DNA from 2 places in the Paenibacillus sp. ACRSA genome. Region 2 is predicted to be linked to the other one. Evidence: riboswitches for the same ligand, from Rfam matches in the RefSeq annotation. Region 2 holds a riboswitch; the other holds the start of a gene.
What was found. Region 2 has a riboswitch for glycine ahead of sdaAB (L-serine ammonia-lyase, iron-sulfur-dependent subunit beta). Riboswitches for the same ligand answer to the same signal wherever they lie in the genome.
Positions count from the first base shown of each region.

Region 1 (8,302 bases), on a different contig from region 2:
ATGTGGAGCTCGCAGCAAACATTGGTACTCCAAATGATGTTGCTGGCGTTCTAGAGAACGGTGGAGAGGCTGTAGGTCTGTATCGTACGGAGTTCTTGTACATGGGCAGAGACAAGCTTCCTTCTGAGGACATCCAGTATAATGCTTACAAAGCTGTATTGGAAAAAATGGAAGGTAAACCTGTTGTTGTTCGTACACTCGATATCGGTGGAGACAAAGAGCTTCCATACCTGGATCTGCCAAAAGAAATGAACCCATTCCTCGGCTTCCGCGCAGTTCGTCTGTGTCTGGATCGCCTGGATATCTTCCGTACACAATTGCGTGCATTGTTGCGGGCAAGCGTACACGGTAACTTGCGTGTCATGTTCCCAATGATCGCAACACTGGGTGAATTCCGTGAAGCAAAAGCTGTCCTGCTCGAAGAGAAGGAGAAGCTCGTTGCTGAAGGTATCGCTGTTTCAGACAGCATCCAACTCGGAATCATGGTCGAAATTCCTTCGACTGCAGTTCTGGCGGATCAGTTTGCTAAAGAAGTGGATTTCTTCAGTATCGGAACAAACGATCTGATTCAATACACAATGGCTGCTGACCGTATGAACGAACGTGTATCTTACCTGTATCAACCATACAACCCTGCCATCTTGCGCTTGGTTAAAATGGTCATTGATGCAGCTCACCGTGAAGGAAAATGGGTTGGCATGTGTGGAGAAATGGCGGGAGACGAAACAGCAATTCCATTGTTGCTCGGTCTTGGACTTGATGAGTTCAGCATGAGCGCAACATCCATTCTGCCAGCACGTAGCCAAATCACGAAATTGTCCCGTGCGGACATGCAAGAATTGGCTGCCAAAGCATTGGATATGCAAACGGCTGAACAAGTCGTTGAATTGGTTCAAAGCATTCAAGCGTAATTTTGCCGGGGTTTCCTCCGGAGCTTAAAGGTCTTCTTTTTCCGATAATGAGCTGCGTTTATGCAGCGATTTTGCCAGTATCCGCTGTTACAGCGGTTACTGGCTTTTTTTGTTTCGAGCAGCATGTGCCGGGATCTACCTGACAGTAGATGCCGGCTTCTTTTGATTCAAGCAGGGAAACTATTAAGTCGGATTAGCTAAAGCTAAGAGCTAGATGCCAAGAGCTAGATGCCAAGAGCCAAGTGTAAGTGCTGAGAGCTAGGGTCACTTACCAATGCCGAGAGCCAAGTATCAAGTGCTATGTGAAGAGCCAAGAGCCGAGAGCCGAGAGCCAAGTGTAAGTGCAAAGAGCCAAGATTTGAGTTCTAAATGTTGCAAGTTGTAAGATGCAAGTCTCAAGTCGCAAGTGCTAAGTTCCTAGCAATGACTTTTAAGTGGTGAGTAGTAGGCACTCAGTTCTAAAGAATCTGAAACGTCTTATTCAGGTGTTTGAAGAGCCCGCAGAAATCTAAAGAACCTGAGACGCGTTATATCGGAAATACCAGCCATTTTTCGTTTTAATAGCCGGTGATTTCGAGAAATAACGTGTCTGGTGTTCCTAAAAATTGAAAAATTGAGCCTATGGGCCAAATAAGATGTCCTGGATTCCTTAGCATATCTTCAGAGTCAGTGCTGTCCCTTCAGAGGCATTAGCCAGTCTGGAGTTAAGAACTACGATGGACGCCACCAGTGTGCGCCTATGGGCTCAATAAGATGTCATGGTTCATAAAGTATCTTATGGACCGGTGTTGTCGCTCACGGTTATAAGCCAGTGTCTGGAGCCGAAAATCCCACTGGACATCACCATGTGAGCCCATAAGCCAATCTAGACGTGAGTAATATAGACGCCATAATTGATCTGAATACAGCTTACCTATGTTTAAGACATGTTCTAACAGCATGATGGGGCGGCAACGCTAGTTTTCGTAAGAAGAGGAAAGCAACGGGGTGATAACACTGGTATCTGTAAGAAGGGAAAAGTAACTGGGCGGCAACACTAGTTTCTGTAAGAAGAGGAAAGCAACTGGGCTGTAACACTGGTATCTGTAAGAAGACAAAAGCAACTGGCAGCAACAATGCCATCAGCAGAAGGGGAAAGTAACACACAAAAGCTCTTGCAGAAGTACAATCCGCAAGAGCTTTTGTGTGAACAATGATTTGGTTAGGCACGTTCTATAACTCTGAAAGATGCAAAGTTTGCAAAAACTTTTCGTTCCAAAAGGAGCAGATTGTGCCCAATTTACGTTCCAACCAAGGAAATTTCCACAGACGTACCGATCTACGCAAGAGGTAGCCAACACAGATGCAGTATGACAGAAAGTCAGCGGAAAGTCAGCGAAAAGGCTCAGGTAAGGCAACGGAAAGGTAGTGGAAATGTTTTCAAGTCTGATTTGCCCTCAAATAAGATTCTAAATGTCCTAACTGCAAGCGCAGTTCAATACAGGTTTACGAGCAGCGGTTGTTTCGTCCAGACGAGTTACCGGTGTGCCGTAAGGGGCGTTAAGCACCAATTCAGGTGTTTCTTCTGCTTCCTTCGCAATGCGGATCATTGTATCAATGAATCCATCGAGTGTTTCTTTACTTTCGGTCTCGGTAGGCTCAATCATAATGCATTCCTCCACATTGAGTGGGAAATACACCGTTGGTGGATGATAGCCAAAATCAAGCAACCGCTTGGCAACGTCCAATGTACGAACACCATATTGCTTCAGTCCACGACCGGACATCACGAATTCATGTTTACATACACCTGGGTATGGAATTTCGTAATAAGGTGCAAGACGTGCCATCATATAATTCGCATTAAGCACAGCACATTCAGATACACGTCGCAGTCCCTCAGGGCCGTACGTACGCATGTAAGCATAAGCACGTACCAAGATGCCGAAGTTGCCATAGTACGCTTTGACACGTCCAATGGATTGATCGCCTTCATAGTCCAGAGCATAGAGGCCTTGATCATTTTTGATCACCATCGGTTTAGGCAGATAAGGCACGAGGCGGTTTTTCACGCCGACAGGGCCAGCACCAGGGCCGCCGCCACCATGTGGGGTACTCATCGTTTTGTGCAAGTTCAGATGTACGACATCGAAGCCCATGTCTCCCGGACGGGTAATGCCCATAATTGCGTTTGAATTAGCGCCATCATAATACAATAATCCGCCTGCCTCATGCACAATTGAAGCGATCTCCTGGATATCCTTCTCGAACAGACCAAGCGTATTAGGATTCGTAAGCATCAATGCGGCTGTGTCGTTGCCCACTGCCCCGCGAAGTGCATCAAGGTCAACAAGGCCATCCGCTCGCGAAGGAATGGTTACCGTCTCGAACCCAGCAACCGTTGCACTGGCTGGATTAGTTCCATGGGATGAATCAGGCACGATTACTTTAGTACGCACTTCACCACGACTTTCATGGTAGGCCCGAATCATCATAAGCCCCGTCCATTCGCCATGGGCGCCTGCAGCTGGTTGTAAAGTTACGGCATCCATGCCAGTCAGGCCAGCAAGATCCTTTTGCAGTGTGTACAACAGCTCAAGAGCACCTTGAATACTGGACTCATGCTGATATGGGTGAATTTTGGCGAATCCACTGTAGCGTGCAACATCCTCATTAATTTTGGGATTGTATTTCATCGTACAGGAGCCGAGTGGGTAAAATCCATTATCTACTCCGAAGTTACGGCGGGATAGAGCTGTATAGTGACGGATGACATCGACTTCGAATACTTCAGGTAACGCAGCTGCTTCTGACCGTAGCATTTCCCGGGGAATCAAAGCTCCGGGATCTCGGCGAGGCACGTCACATTCCGGTAGAGAATAAGCCACACGTCCAGGGCTGCTAAGTTCAAATATGAGAGTCTGTTCAGGAGCAGGAGATGCTGTTGAAGCAGTATTCTTCAATTCGGTTTCGGTGTTCACCGGTGATGCAGTAACAGGCGCTAACTCGGTTTGTCCTGGTGATGTTCTCGTTTCTTGGTTCACAACGATCCCTCCAATGCTCGTGCGAATTCGTCAATTTCTTCTTTGGTTCGTCGCTCCGTAACTGCGAGTAACATATGTCCGGCAAGCTCGGGATACTCCCGGCTGAGTTCGTAACCACCGATAAAACCTTTATCCAGCAACGATAGTTGCAGGGCATCAACGTTTGTTCCTTCAGGCAATTGAATGACGAACTCGTTAAATGTTGGTGTGTTGAAGGTTGCTTTTACACCAGGTATAGCTTTGAACACTTCGAGTGCATAATGACTCTTCTGCAAATTGAGATCGGCTACATCGATCATGCCCTGTTTTCCCATTGTGGACATATACACGGATGCGCTGAGTGCAAGCAAGGCTTGGTTGGAACAAATGTTAGACGTCGCCTTTTCCCGGCGGATATGTTGTTCGCGTGCCTGAAGCGTTAGTACGAAGCCGCGTTTGCCGTTACGATCAGTCGTCTGACCTACGATTCGACCAGGAATACGGCGCATATGAGCTTGTGATACAGCAAAATATCCACATGTTGGCCCGCCCAGTGACGCGGCAATTCCCAAAGGTTGAGCGTCGCCGACAACAATGTCAGCACCAAGCTTGCCAGGAGCCTCTAGCAGTCCAAGTGAAATAGGATTGGTACTGACAACAAGTAGGCTTTTATGTGCATGAGCAAGGTCAGCTGCTTGTTGGATCGGTTCAATGGCACCGAAGAAGTTCGGGTTTTGAATCATGACTGCGGCTGTATCTTCTGAAATAGCAGCTTGTAAGGCATCCCAGTCGGTTACGCCATTCTGATACCCGATCTCAACGATATCGAGACTAAGACCATGAGCATAGGCTTTCAATACTTGGCGTGCTTCCGGGTGGACGGTACGTGATACGATCAATTGTTTACGGCGAGTGGCTGCTGCAGCCAAATTTCCTGCTTCTGCAAAAGCTGTTGCACCATCGTACATACTCGCATTGGCCACGGCCATGCCTGTTAATTCGCAAATGTATGATTGAAATTCAAATATGGCTTGAAGCTCGCCCTGACTAATTTCAGGTTGGTAGGGTGTATATGCAGTATAAAATTCTGAACGGGAGATTACATGATTAATGACAGACGGTATATGGTGATCATAGATGCCTGCACCCAGGAAGCTTGCGTGTGTCTCGAAGTTGGCGTTGGCTCCAGCTTGTTTGGACATATGACGTGTAAGAGCATATTCATCTAACCGAGAGGATACGGGAAGCTCGCCCTGATAACGAATCTCCTGCGGGATATCTCGGAAGAGATCTTCAATCGTGTCTACACCAACTGTTGCCAGCATAGCGCTCTGATCCTGCTCGGTCATGGGAATGTAACGATGCTTGGTCATGCTTGATCAGCTCCTTGAGTAGGTGTCTTAGACGTGCGTATCCGTTTATGAAAAGGGGTCTTTACGACTTCGGCTTTTAGTTTTTTGCCACGAATCTCAATCTCCAGTGGCGTACCTAGCGCAGCATATTTGCTGTCAATGAGGGCTAACCCAAGATTCCGTTTCAGCGTAGGTGATTGTGTGCCTGTCGTTACTTCGCCAATCTGTACACCATCCGCGTAGAGAGGGTAATGGGGACGTGGAATTCCACGCTCCAGCACTTCGATACCGACTAATTTGCGAGCAGGCCCATCATTTTTCTGCTGGGATAAAACGTCGTGTCCGATAAAAGATCCAGAATTCAGCTTCACAAACATACCAACCCCAGCTTCCAGCGGGGAGATCGTAGGTGATAATTCCTGTCCGTACAAAGGTAATTTTGCTTCAAAGCGTAGGGTGTCCCGTGCACCAAGCCCAGCCGGAACTAATCCGTGATCCTCCCCAGCATGCATCAATCCGTTCCATACCGTAGCTGCTTGATCTGCTCCAACATAAAGCTCAAAGCCATCTTCGCCGGTATATCCGGTGCGGGATAACAGCAATTTTACACCGCAGACTTCCGCATTCTGTACAAAACGAAACGGCTCAATGGTAGCTACATTGATGTCCGTAACTTTTGTGAGGATATCAACAGACAATGGACCTTGCAGTGCTAGAAGGGCAGTCTGCTTAGAGTCATTTGTCATGGTTACCCCAGGAGCGAGATGTTCTACCAACCATGCCCAATCCTTATCGATATTGGAGGCATTAACCACTAACATATAATGCTGTTCCTCTAGCTTATACACGAGCAGGTCATCCACCACACCGCCATCGGGATAACACATCAACGTATATTGTGCCTGACCGGGAACAAGCACAGTTACATCATTCGTGGTCATTTGCTGCAAAAAAGCCTCCGCTTGCTCACCCTGAACGGTGAATTCGCCCATATGGGATACATCAAACAGTCCAGCGCGTTCACGAACGGCCTCGTGTTCCTTCTGGATGCCACTAAATTGTACAGGCAGTTCCCAGCCGCCAAAGTCAATGCAACGTACACCTTCATACTGCTGATAGAGTGGAAAGAGTGGAGTTCTAAGTAAATCAGACATCGAATCACCTCTTCATTAGCCGTCAAGCGGCTGAATGTGTTGCATATGGATTATCATTGAAAGGACATGATCGTTATTAAAAATGGTATAAGTATGTTGAGTAATGAATATAAGTCTTACTTAAGCCCGTACTTCTGAGATGCGTTATGCCGCACGGTTTGGTTCCTGAGTTCATCTTTTTTTTGGGAAAAAGGAAAAGGACAGGCCAAAGAACCGGCATGCCAGAAGCACGCTGTATTCTTAGGCTCTGTCCTTGGTACCTGAGAGTTACCCCGCCGCCAATGCAGCAGGTTTCCCCTTGGGTGATCGTAACGCCCTACCGGGCGGGTAGATGCTCTCCAGAGTTGCGTCCCGTAAAAGTCCTTTTGCCTGAGAGATTCACCGCCCGCTTGTCGGGTGGTTTACTCCTTCGGCGTTACCGCATGAACATCCAGATTTGGGTGTTTGGGTAATCTCTCCCTTTACATTCATCCGCGATATTGCACACAACGAAAACAGTTTTACTCCTTCCATTAATACGCGAATTGCATAGTAATGTCAAGAACAATGTCATCGGTTTTCAAATAAATACGAATATTTGTGTTTAAATATAAATTAATGTTCGGATAAATTAAAAGACTGCGCTTACTATTCCAATAATAACTAGTATATGTAAGTTCGTATTTTGATGAGCTTGTTTTTAGGTAGTAGAACACAAATAAATTGTAAGGTATCTTGACATTTGAATCGAAAATATCATACGCTATGTTCTGGGAAAAAGGAATGGCTGAAGAACGCATGCACTCATTAATGAAAAGCGAGGCGGATATCGATGAGCGAATTGAAAAGTGATTTCCTGTACAGTGAAGAGCACGAATGGGTGCAGACCGTAGGGGAGGATACCGTACGTATTGGTATTACCGAGTTCGCGCAGCATCAGCTGGGTGACATTGTGTTTGTTGAATTGCCTGATCTTGAATCCAGTGTACAAGCCGAAGAGAGCATTGGTACGATTGAATCTGTCAAAACGGTGTCTGATTTGTTTTCACCGGTTAGCGGCTCCATTATTGCGATCAATGATGCATTACAAGATGCGCCAGAGCTTGTAAATAGCTCTCCTTATGAAGAAGGTTGGATGATTGAGATCCGGGTAAATGGGGATTTGAGTACAGCCTTATCTAAGCTCATGAACGCGGACGCTTATCGCAAACATACCGAGGATTAAACTTCGAATGTAATTGAATATACCTATAATAAATATGAGCACCTTTTGTGGAACAAAGTAATCGCCTTTTGGGGAAGCTTTGAATCACAAAGGTGCTTTTTGTTGTGGTTTGTCGTGCTGAATAAGCATAGAAAGGATATTATTTGCTGATAAATGGATAGGTACTAAGTCCCTATTTTTGGTAAGGATAACTATAGTTTCAAAGGCAGAAAAGATGCCCATGATTGCCTATGGGACATGGAAGTTGATGGATGAACGTACAGCAATTGAATGACTTTAACTCATTTGGGGCTATCATCCTGAATTCACGGATTACAGTTGTTTCTCGTATTGGAGCGTCTATAATGACATATAAGCAAGGAACGACAGCTTTCTTGAATTTAGAATTTAACAACATGTGGAGGTGTACAAGTCTATGAAAAATATCATTCAAAAAGTGTTGCTGGCTTCGATGGTTACGGCGGCTGTGTACCCGCTGGTTCCTGTCACTCTGAATCAAGCTTCTGCAAGTGATTACATTGGCACAGTTCCCCAACCTCAGTATTCAACGATCGCAACCTACACCATGGACAAAAGCACAGTAAAAGATTTAGCAGCGAACATGCGAGCGTTATCCAGTAACACAGCCATTCTGGCAGAAACGATTGCACCGATCATTGCGACCAGGATCTCTCCTGTA
Region 1 covers NZ_JAKRNP010000013.1:22-8,323, reverse strand. The annotation lists gene ptsP (phosphoenolpyruvate--protein phosphotransferase) at 1-911, shown strand, start outside; gene gcvPB (aminomethyl-transferring glycine dehydrogenase subunit GcvPB) at 2,369-3,853, opposite strand; gene gcvPA (aminomethyl-transferring glycine dehydrogenase subunit GcvPA) at 3,931-5,286, opposite strand; gene gcvT (glycine cleavage system aminomethyltransferase GcvT) at 5,283-6,419, opposite strand; glycine riboswitch at 6,665-6,763, opposite strand; glycine riboswitch at 6,767-6,890, opposite strand; gene gcvH (glycine cleavage system protein GcvH) at 7,231-7,623, shown strand; partial or broken gene MH215_RS24600 (hypothetical protein) at 8,039-8,302, shown strand, end outside.
Region 1: linked by a shared signal. The riboswitch ahead of gcvT (glycine cleavage system aminomethyltransferase GcvT) and the one ahead of sdaAB (L-serine ammonia-lyase, iron-sulfur-dependent subunit beta) in region 2 are both predicted to bind glycine.

Region 2 (8,302 bases):
TTGCGCGGAGAAGGATCTGGTTGGCCTGTCAGGAGATGAGATGATCGAGAAAGTTGTCCATGCAGAAACGAAACCCGCCTCATACTATGCCGAAGGTGTAATGAAAATGTGGTCGGATGACAAATTGAGTCATACGATGCACATTAAGGAATGGGTCGATGGAGAGACAGGACGTAAGCGCACAGAAACAGAGGAGAATGGCAATATCAGCTACGCGGTCAATGACGGAACGAACATTACCATTTACGAAAAAGAGACGGGCACGGCGTATTCAATGAACGTATCTGCCATGGGACAACAGCCTGAACAGACTCAAAAACAGATGCTGGTGAATCAGCTGGAAAGGTTGCGGGATTCCCATGATGTGGATATGATGGGACAGGAAGAACTTCATGAACAGGAAGTCATTCACATTAAGCTGAAGCCGAAGGAAGAGGGCACCTTATCCATTTCCTCCGAGTATTGGGTAGACCCTAAAACATGGATGATTGTTAAAGTCATCAGCACATATGGTGATGAAAAGTCAGAAATGGTCTATGATCCGATACAATATGATCCGGAATTTTCTGAGGATACGTTCGTGATTGACATCCCCAAGGAAGTCGATGTGAAGGATCTGAACGATCTGGCTCAGAGTTCGGAAGTGAGTCTGGAAGAAGCCGAACAAGCTTTGGGACAACCCTTTTTGCAGGATATGAACGGTGAGTTGGAACTATCACGGATTGAGATGTATTCATCAAGCGGAGAGTTTGGCAGGAATGAAGTGACCTTGTATTACATCAACAACGACAAGGTTGATGTGAGTCTAACGGTATTCAATGCGCCGGATGAAAATGTTGATAATACACTGCTGCCCGATGAATCCAAGGTGGAAGTTCGGGGTACCGAGGGTTCGTATATGAAGAGCATACGAAACATATCATGGACTGAGAATGGATTGCGTTACTCCATTATGGGTGAGAACGAAGAATGGAAGATGGAGAAGCTTCAGGCTTGGGCGAAGGAACTGAAGCTTTCAAATTAGACTTAATTTGAATTGTAGGAGAGTGTGAGTCACGCAATGGATAACACAGAGCTTAACAACAGAGAACTGCGGCGTCTCCACCCAAAAGTCAAACAAGCTACAGCCCTGACGGCCCTTATGGTCAATGGGCTGTTGACTCTTTTGGCCATTGGATATCTGATTGTCGCATGGGCTAGAGATTGGACGTTGTGGCCAGGCTGGGCTGCATTAGGGCTGTTCATCGTGTCTTTCATGTGGTTTGGCTGGGCTCTGCCAGCTCTTCAATATCGTTATTTCAGTTTCCGAGTTGCTGAGGATGAGCTTGAAATTCATTCCGGTTGGCTGTGGATCACCGATACGATTGTGCCTATGACACGTGTGCAACAGGTAGAATTGGAGAGTGGCCCGTTGCTGCGAAAGTATGGGTTAGCCAAGGTTAGCATCGTTACTGCCGCAGCTACACTTGAGATCGCTGGTCTGGAGCGTGAGGAAGCGGAGCAGCTCAAACGAAATATCGGGCATTTAGCCAAGGTGGAAGATCGAGATGAATGAACGGAATGAGATTAATGAACAGAGGCGTCTACACAAAAGTTATATTATATTTCCTTTTTTCAGTGTGCTGAAATCGTTACTGCCGTTCTTCGTCCTAATCATCCTTAAAGGACTGAATTGGAGTGCAGTTCCTTGGTATCTCTACGCAGGAGGGGGCGCCTTAGTAACGCTACCTTCTCTCTTATATGGCTGGTTGAAATGGCGAAAATTCAGCTATACCCTGCAAGAGGATCGCATCGTGCTACGGCGGGGGATGTTTGTACGGGAAGAAAGGTCTATCTATTTTAGCCGGATCCATGCTGTACAGACACAACAGCCTCTCATTCAGCGAATGCTTCGAATCGCACAGCTTAAGATTGAGACGCCTGGTGGCAGTAAAGAGGCGGATGGCGTGTTACCCGCGCTCCGTGTTGACGAAGCGAAGCGAGTAGAGCGGTGGTTGTATCAGAAGCGAAATGAAGCAGTGGTGAAAGAACCTGCTGCAATCACACCCGGACAACCGATGGGGACTTCTGGTGCAGAGACAGGAATACGTGATGAGTATACCGGAATTGAGCGTGAGCATGGTATAGATCCTGATTTAGGATCAGCTTATGAGTCTGGTGCAGATTCAAGACCTAACAGAGTTGATGGGTCAGAGTCTATTGAAGCTGTTGAAACGGAAATGCCTGTGCAGCAGGAGCCATTACTGCGATTGTCGGCGGGTAGACTGTTCGTGGGGGCATTAACAACCATGAATCTGCCGCTTCTTCTCGTTTTTGCTACAGGAACCTATTCCTTCGCAGATGATTTGTTACCAGATCATTTTTATCGACGTCTAGTGGAGGAAGCGGGGAGTTTGCCAGCCATTTGGTGGCTAGGTCTTATTCCTCTCATGTTCCTGCTCGCTTGGATTCTATCAGCAGTGTTATTTACGATTAAGTATGCTGGGTTCACGGTAGAACGCGAGGGTGGGAATATCTCCATTGTCTCGGGTCTGCTGGAACGCAAAAAGCATGTGTTTTCACCTACCAAGGTGCAGGCAGTAGCTATTCGAGAAGGACTGCTGCGTCAACCGTTCGGGTATGCGGAGGTTGAGATTTATGTACTGACTTCCGAGAAGGAGAAAAAAATGATGCTTCACCCGTTGCTACCTATGCGTGAGGTGAATGAACTGCTTGCAAGCATCGTGCCACAATATGAATTACAAGCGGATATAGCGAAGCCGCCGTCACGGGCGCTCTGGTTTTTTCTCCGTTGGAAACTGCTGATTGCCATGCTAGTTGGAATCGCCGGAACGATATATTTTGGCATGGTGGGTATGGGGTTGTTCCCACTGCTGCTGCCTGTGTTCGGTTTGTGGGGATATGCACGCTACAAGGATGAAGGGCTGAACATATATGGGAAGCAGCTATTGATTCGTCATAGGCAGATCTCCCGATTAACCGTGTTAATGCGCCGTCCCCATGTGGTTACGGTGAATGCTATAGCAACATCCCGCCAACACGCGAAGTCACTGCTAACTGTGCAAGCAACATTGATGGTAAACCGTGGTGGCTGGAAGGCGACTTTCTTGGATCAAGCTCATGTAGTTGCCGTCCAGAATTGGATGCATCAAGCTGCTCAGCACGCTGTGCGTAGTAAGCCGTGAACGAACCATGGAAACTTCTTCGGAATTCCGTTTGCCATGCCGGATGAAGCCGATAGACCTATTTCTCCATCCAGAGTTCCGGTATAAGCACAAGTTCTTTCTATTAAGAGTCGAGGAGGAAACGACAGATGAAGGACAACCAGGGGCGGGTAGAGCAGCCTGGCAACAAGCCTGGTGGTTGGAAGCATGCTGGACTATTATTGGGTGGGGTTGGCATATCCAATCTGGGTGATTTCATCTACATTGTGGCTATCAACCTGATGGTGTTGAACATGACGCAATCTCCAGCGGCTGTAGCGGGGTTATGGATCATCTCGCCAATCGCTTCAGTATGCACCAAGTTCTGGTCAGGCAGTGTTATTGACCGCTACGATCAACGTCAGTTGATGATTGGTGCGGATATCGTGCGGGCATTGCTGGTAGCCACACTTCCCTTATTTTCAAGTCTATGGATGATGTACGCTGTGATGTTTCTAATTAGTATGTCATCCTCGATATTTGTACCTTCTTCCCAGGTGTACATTACTCGGCTTGTACCGGCTGAGCGGCGCAAACGATTCAATTCGTTGCAGGCACTCATTAGCTCAGGAGCTTTTATTACAGGGCCTGCTGTGGCTGGTGTATTATTGTTCTATTTATCCCCTGCAGCGGCGATCTACGTGAATAGTGTTTCGTTTGCCGTGTCCGCACTGATTCTTATGCTGTTACCGAAACTGGGTATAGGTGAGCAGAGTGGTGGGAAGTCGAGATTGTCACCACGGATCATCGCTCAGGACTGGCAAGCCGTGCTGAGGTTTAGTCGCAAGAGCGGTTACGTTGTCGGGATATACGTCATATTTCAGATTGTTCTCGTCATTGGCATGTCGCTGGATGCACAGGAAGTTGTGTTTATTCGTCAGGTGATGAACTTGTCTGAATCTCAATATGGGGCATTGATGAGTGTTACCGGCATCGGTTATCTAGTCGGTTCGTTGCTTGTCACCCTGCTCGCCAAACATATTCCGATCCGTCATATGATGGGGATTGGCGTGCTTATGGTCTCGCTTGGTTATTTCCTGTTTGCACGCTCGTTTTCCTTCGAGCTGGCAGCGTTCGCCTTTATCCTGCTTGGATTGTGTTCAGCACTTGCCAACACAGGCCTGGTTACCTTTTACCAGAATAATATTCCGGTAGATCTAATGGGCAGGATGAGCAGTGTCATCGGACTGATGCTGAGTGCGCTTCAGGTGGTTTCTATTTTGATTGCAGGGGTAGTGGCAGAATATTTATCCCTTCGTCTTGTGTATACGGTTGTCTCAGCAGCCATGATGTTAGTGGCACTTATCTTATGGATCACTAGCTTGCTTCCTTCAAGAAGTTCGTATTATCAAGAGGCTGTGACGAAGAGTGCAACGCTGAAGTAGGTTGAACCGCTGTGGAGAACGAATTGCAGAAATGAAACGGCTCGACAAGTAAGTAAGTAAGTAAGTAAGTAAGTAAGTAAGTAAGTAAGTAAGTAAGTTGGGCATTGGTGTGTCTTATAGGGGAGAAGGTCTCGGACAGAAGGTTTTAAACAGAAGTTTGCCTTAATACCCGAACCATTGGACACACCTGAACATACATAGAATTAACAGCAAAGATGTAGATAAATGAGCAACATTAGTGATGATGTGACAAAAGTTCACAGTAGATAACGCTTACATTTGGTAAAGAACCAACAAATCGTTAAGTTTATTGACATGAAACTTCCGGTCGATTAATCTTAATGAGTAAGAGTGTCTTCTCATCGGATCACGATATGATTTAGCTTCAATGTCACTATTGTGAATCATAATCAGCATCATTCTGATCTCATCAGAATAATTCCATACAGCGGATGATAACGAGCGGGAGAGACCTGAGCTGGCTAAGTAAGATGGCCTGCGATCAGGCACCGAAGGAGCAAGCTGCCTACGCACCCGGCGCGGCGGTTAATCTCTCAGGTAAATGTACCATCGTTGGACGCAACTCTGGAGAGTGCGCATGATGCGCCACCCAAGGGGTATATGATTAAACAGCCTGGTACAGTATGTGTAAGAACAAGGCATGCACTGTATCGACTGAACGCTGTTGGTCATGAAACTCTCAGGTATCGAGGACAGAGAGAGGGCTTGAGGCCTTCTTCTGTCCTTTTTTGATGTCATCATTCAGTAATAATGGAACATTATGGTTAAGTATCTGGATGAACATGACGAATACAAATGGAGGGTTTTTGATGCGTTTTAAAGATGTTTTCTCAATTATTGGTCCGTCAATGACGGGGCCTTCAAGTTCACATACGGCTGGAGCGGCTAGACTTGGCAGAATTGCTCGTCAGTGGTTGGGTTGTACGCCGGAGCGCGCCCGGTTGACACTATACGGATCCTTTGCCGATACGTATCAAGGGCATGGCACAGATCTTGCCCTGATTGGCGGATTGCTTGATTATGCGACAGATGATCCGCGAATACCGGATGCTGAAGAGTATGCAGAGCAGGCGGGTATGGAGGTTGAGTTTTTCACAAGTGGCTTGCCTGCACCCCATCCCAATACGGTCAAAATTGAGCTGTGGCACGGTGACCGTGAATGCTCATTGATCGGTGCGTCCATTGGCGGCGGCAGTGTATCGGTGCACGCGTTGAATGATTTTCGCGTCCAGATCAGTGGGGAGTTCCCAACATTGGTGCTGCGTCATGCTGACAAAGCAGGGGTGCTCGCATCTGTCACGTCTACGATTAGCTCCTCAGGCGTGAACATCGGCTATATGCAGGTAGATCGGAAAGCTCGGGATGGTGAAGCTTTGACTGCAATGGAGATGGATGGAGCACCAGACCCGGATATGTTAAGCCGTTTGAAGTCGCTGGATCATGTGCTGGATATTCGTGTAATAGATTTGAAGAAGGGAGTGAGTCCAGATGCGATTTAAGCATTTGCATGAACTGAATACGATCTGCACGGCTGAATCCAAGACTATTGCTCAGTTGATGATTGAAGAACAAGTCCAAGAGACGAATACGCCGGAAGCAGATGTTGTGCAGCAGATGTCTGAATATTATCAGGTGATGAAGGAAGCGGTTCATAAAGGGCTGAATGAAGATACGGTGTCCCGTAGTGGTCTGACCGGTGGAGACGGTAAGAGGATGGCGGAATACATTCGTAAAGGGGAGACCTGCTCAGGTGATGCTTCGGCACTTGCAATGGCATACGCCCTGTGTGTCTCTGAAGTCAATGCATCTATGGGGCGAATTGTCGCTACACCAACAGCGGGTTCGTGCGGCATTATTCCTGGTGTGTTCATCAGTTCCCAGGAACGTTTTGGCTGGACTGACGAGCATCTGGTCAACGGACTATTCTGCGCTGGAGCGATCGGTTATGTGATTGCGAACAATTCGTTTATCTCTGGTGCTGAGGGTGGCTGTCAGGCTGAGGTAGGCTCCGCGATTGGTATGGCGGCAGGTGCTATGGTGGAGTTACGTGGAGGAACACCGGAGCAGGTCGTTCATGCGGTAGGTTTGGCGTTAAAAAATACACTCGGACTCATCTGCGATCCAGTCGCAGGTCTCGTCGAGATTCCATGCATCGTCCGCAACGGACTCGGAGCCGTGACCGCTCTAGCCGCTGCTGATATGGCACTTGCTGGGGTGCGTAGCGCCATTCCGTCAGATGAAGTCATTGATGTCATGCTTGAAGTAGGTAGTGCTATGCCAAGTAGGCATCGGGAGACGGCTCAGGGTGGGCTGGCTCAGACCCCGACAGGTCGGAAAATGATGGAGAAGCTTGCTAAACCGAAGGCAAAACGTGCACCGGAACCAGAGTTAGAAACAGACGGGGCAGCAGATTCTGCCTCAGAATAACATATAAAGAGGCGCCTAGCAGTGTAGTAACCTTCTGCTGGCGCCTCTTTGGCGTACATGGGTTCGAAACGGAAAGCTGGCATAAGGGTAGTATTTGTACTGTGTCAAATTCGTACCGCATACCAATTATAGCACCCGGCGCGCGTCGAGCGCTGACATCATGCAAGGCTTCTGGATGAAGCTTCGCATGTACTTCATATTATTCCAGAGCCATGCCTAACACCGCATATCCGTAGGCAGGAAGCTCGATCGCAAGTATGCCTTCTTCCAGCGCAATTCGGTGCTTCTCGCCAAACAGCTCATTCCAATCATCTGTATCCGTCTCCAGCTCAACAATGGCAGTTTCTTCTGAGCGATTGAACAGGATTAGAATGCGTTCTTCTTCATTCTGACGTTCCATGACAAGCTGGCTACCGCCTTCGCGGGCTTGTAGGAATCGAATGGTACCGTCTGCGCGTAAAGCGGGATGAGCGTGACGGAGTGCAATAAGTCTTTGATAAAAGTCGAACAGTTCGCGGTCTTGCTTCGCCTCATCCCATTCCATACATTTACGACAACCAGGGTCATGATCACCGTCTAGTCCGATCTCGTCTCCGTAATAGATACATGGTGCACCCATGAAACTGAATTGGAATAACGCAGCCAGCTTCATCTTCCGTTGATCCCCTTCACAGAGGGTGAGCAAGCGGGGCGTGTCGTGGCTGTCTAACAAGTTAAAAGCGACCTCACTCGCCTGATGAGGATAGCGTGATAATTGACGACCTATGGAATTGGCAAATTGCTCAGCATGCATTGTATTTTTGACAAAGAAATGATTGACCGCTTCGGTAAACGGATAATTCATCGATGCATCGAACTGATCGCCCTGCAGCCAAGCAGAAGATTCGTTCCACACTTCGCCCAGGATGTAGGCTTCCGGATTGGCAGCCTTCACGACACGGCGGAAATCTCGCCAGAAGGCATCATCTACTTCATCAGCGACATCAAGCCGCCAGCCATCGGCGCCAACCTCTTTGATCCAATACTCGGCAACCTCCAGCAAATACGCTTTCACCTCAGGATTCTCTGTATTCAGCTTCGGCATGTGGGCTTCGAAGCCAAAGGTCTCATAAGTGGGAATGCCGTCCTTCACATCCAACGGAAATTCATGGACGTGGAACCAGTCCTTATACTTGGATTCTGCTCCGTTCTGCTGTACATCGACGAATGGTGCAAATGTCTTCCCAGCATGGTTGAACACTGCGTCTAGAATGACACGAATCTCAC
Region 2 covers NZ_JAKRNP010000007.1:137,049-145,350, forward strand. The annotation lists gene MH215_RS20030 (LolA family protein) at 1-1,024, shown strand, start outside; gene MH215_RS20035 (PH domain-containing protein) at 1,061-1,555, shown strand; gene MH215_RS20040 (PH domain-containing protein) at 1,548-3,185, shown strand; gene MH215_RS20045 (MFS transporter) at 3,314-4,588, shown strand; glycine riboswitch at 5,042-5,167, shown strand; glycine riboswitch at 5,172-5,307, shown strand; gene sdaAB (L-serine ammonia-lyase, iron-sulfur-dependent subunit beta) at 5,419-6,108, shown strand; gene sdaAA (L-serine ammonia-lyase, iron-sulfur-dependent, subunit alpha) at 6,098-7,036, shown strand; gene MH215_RS20060 (alpha-glycosidase) at 7,236-8,302, opposite strand, start outside.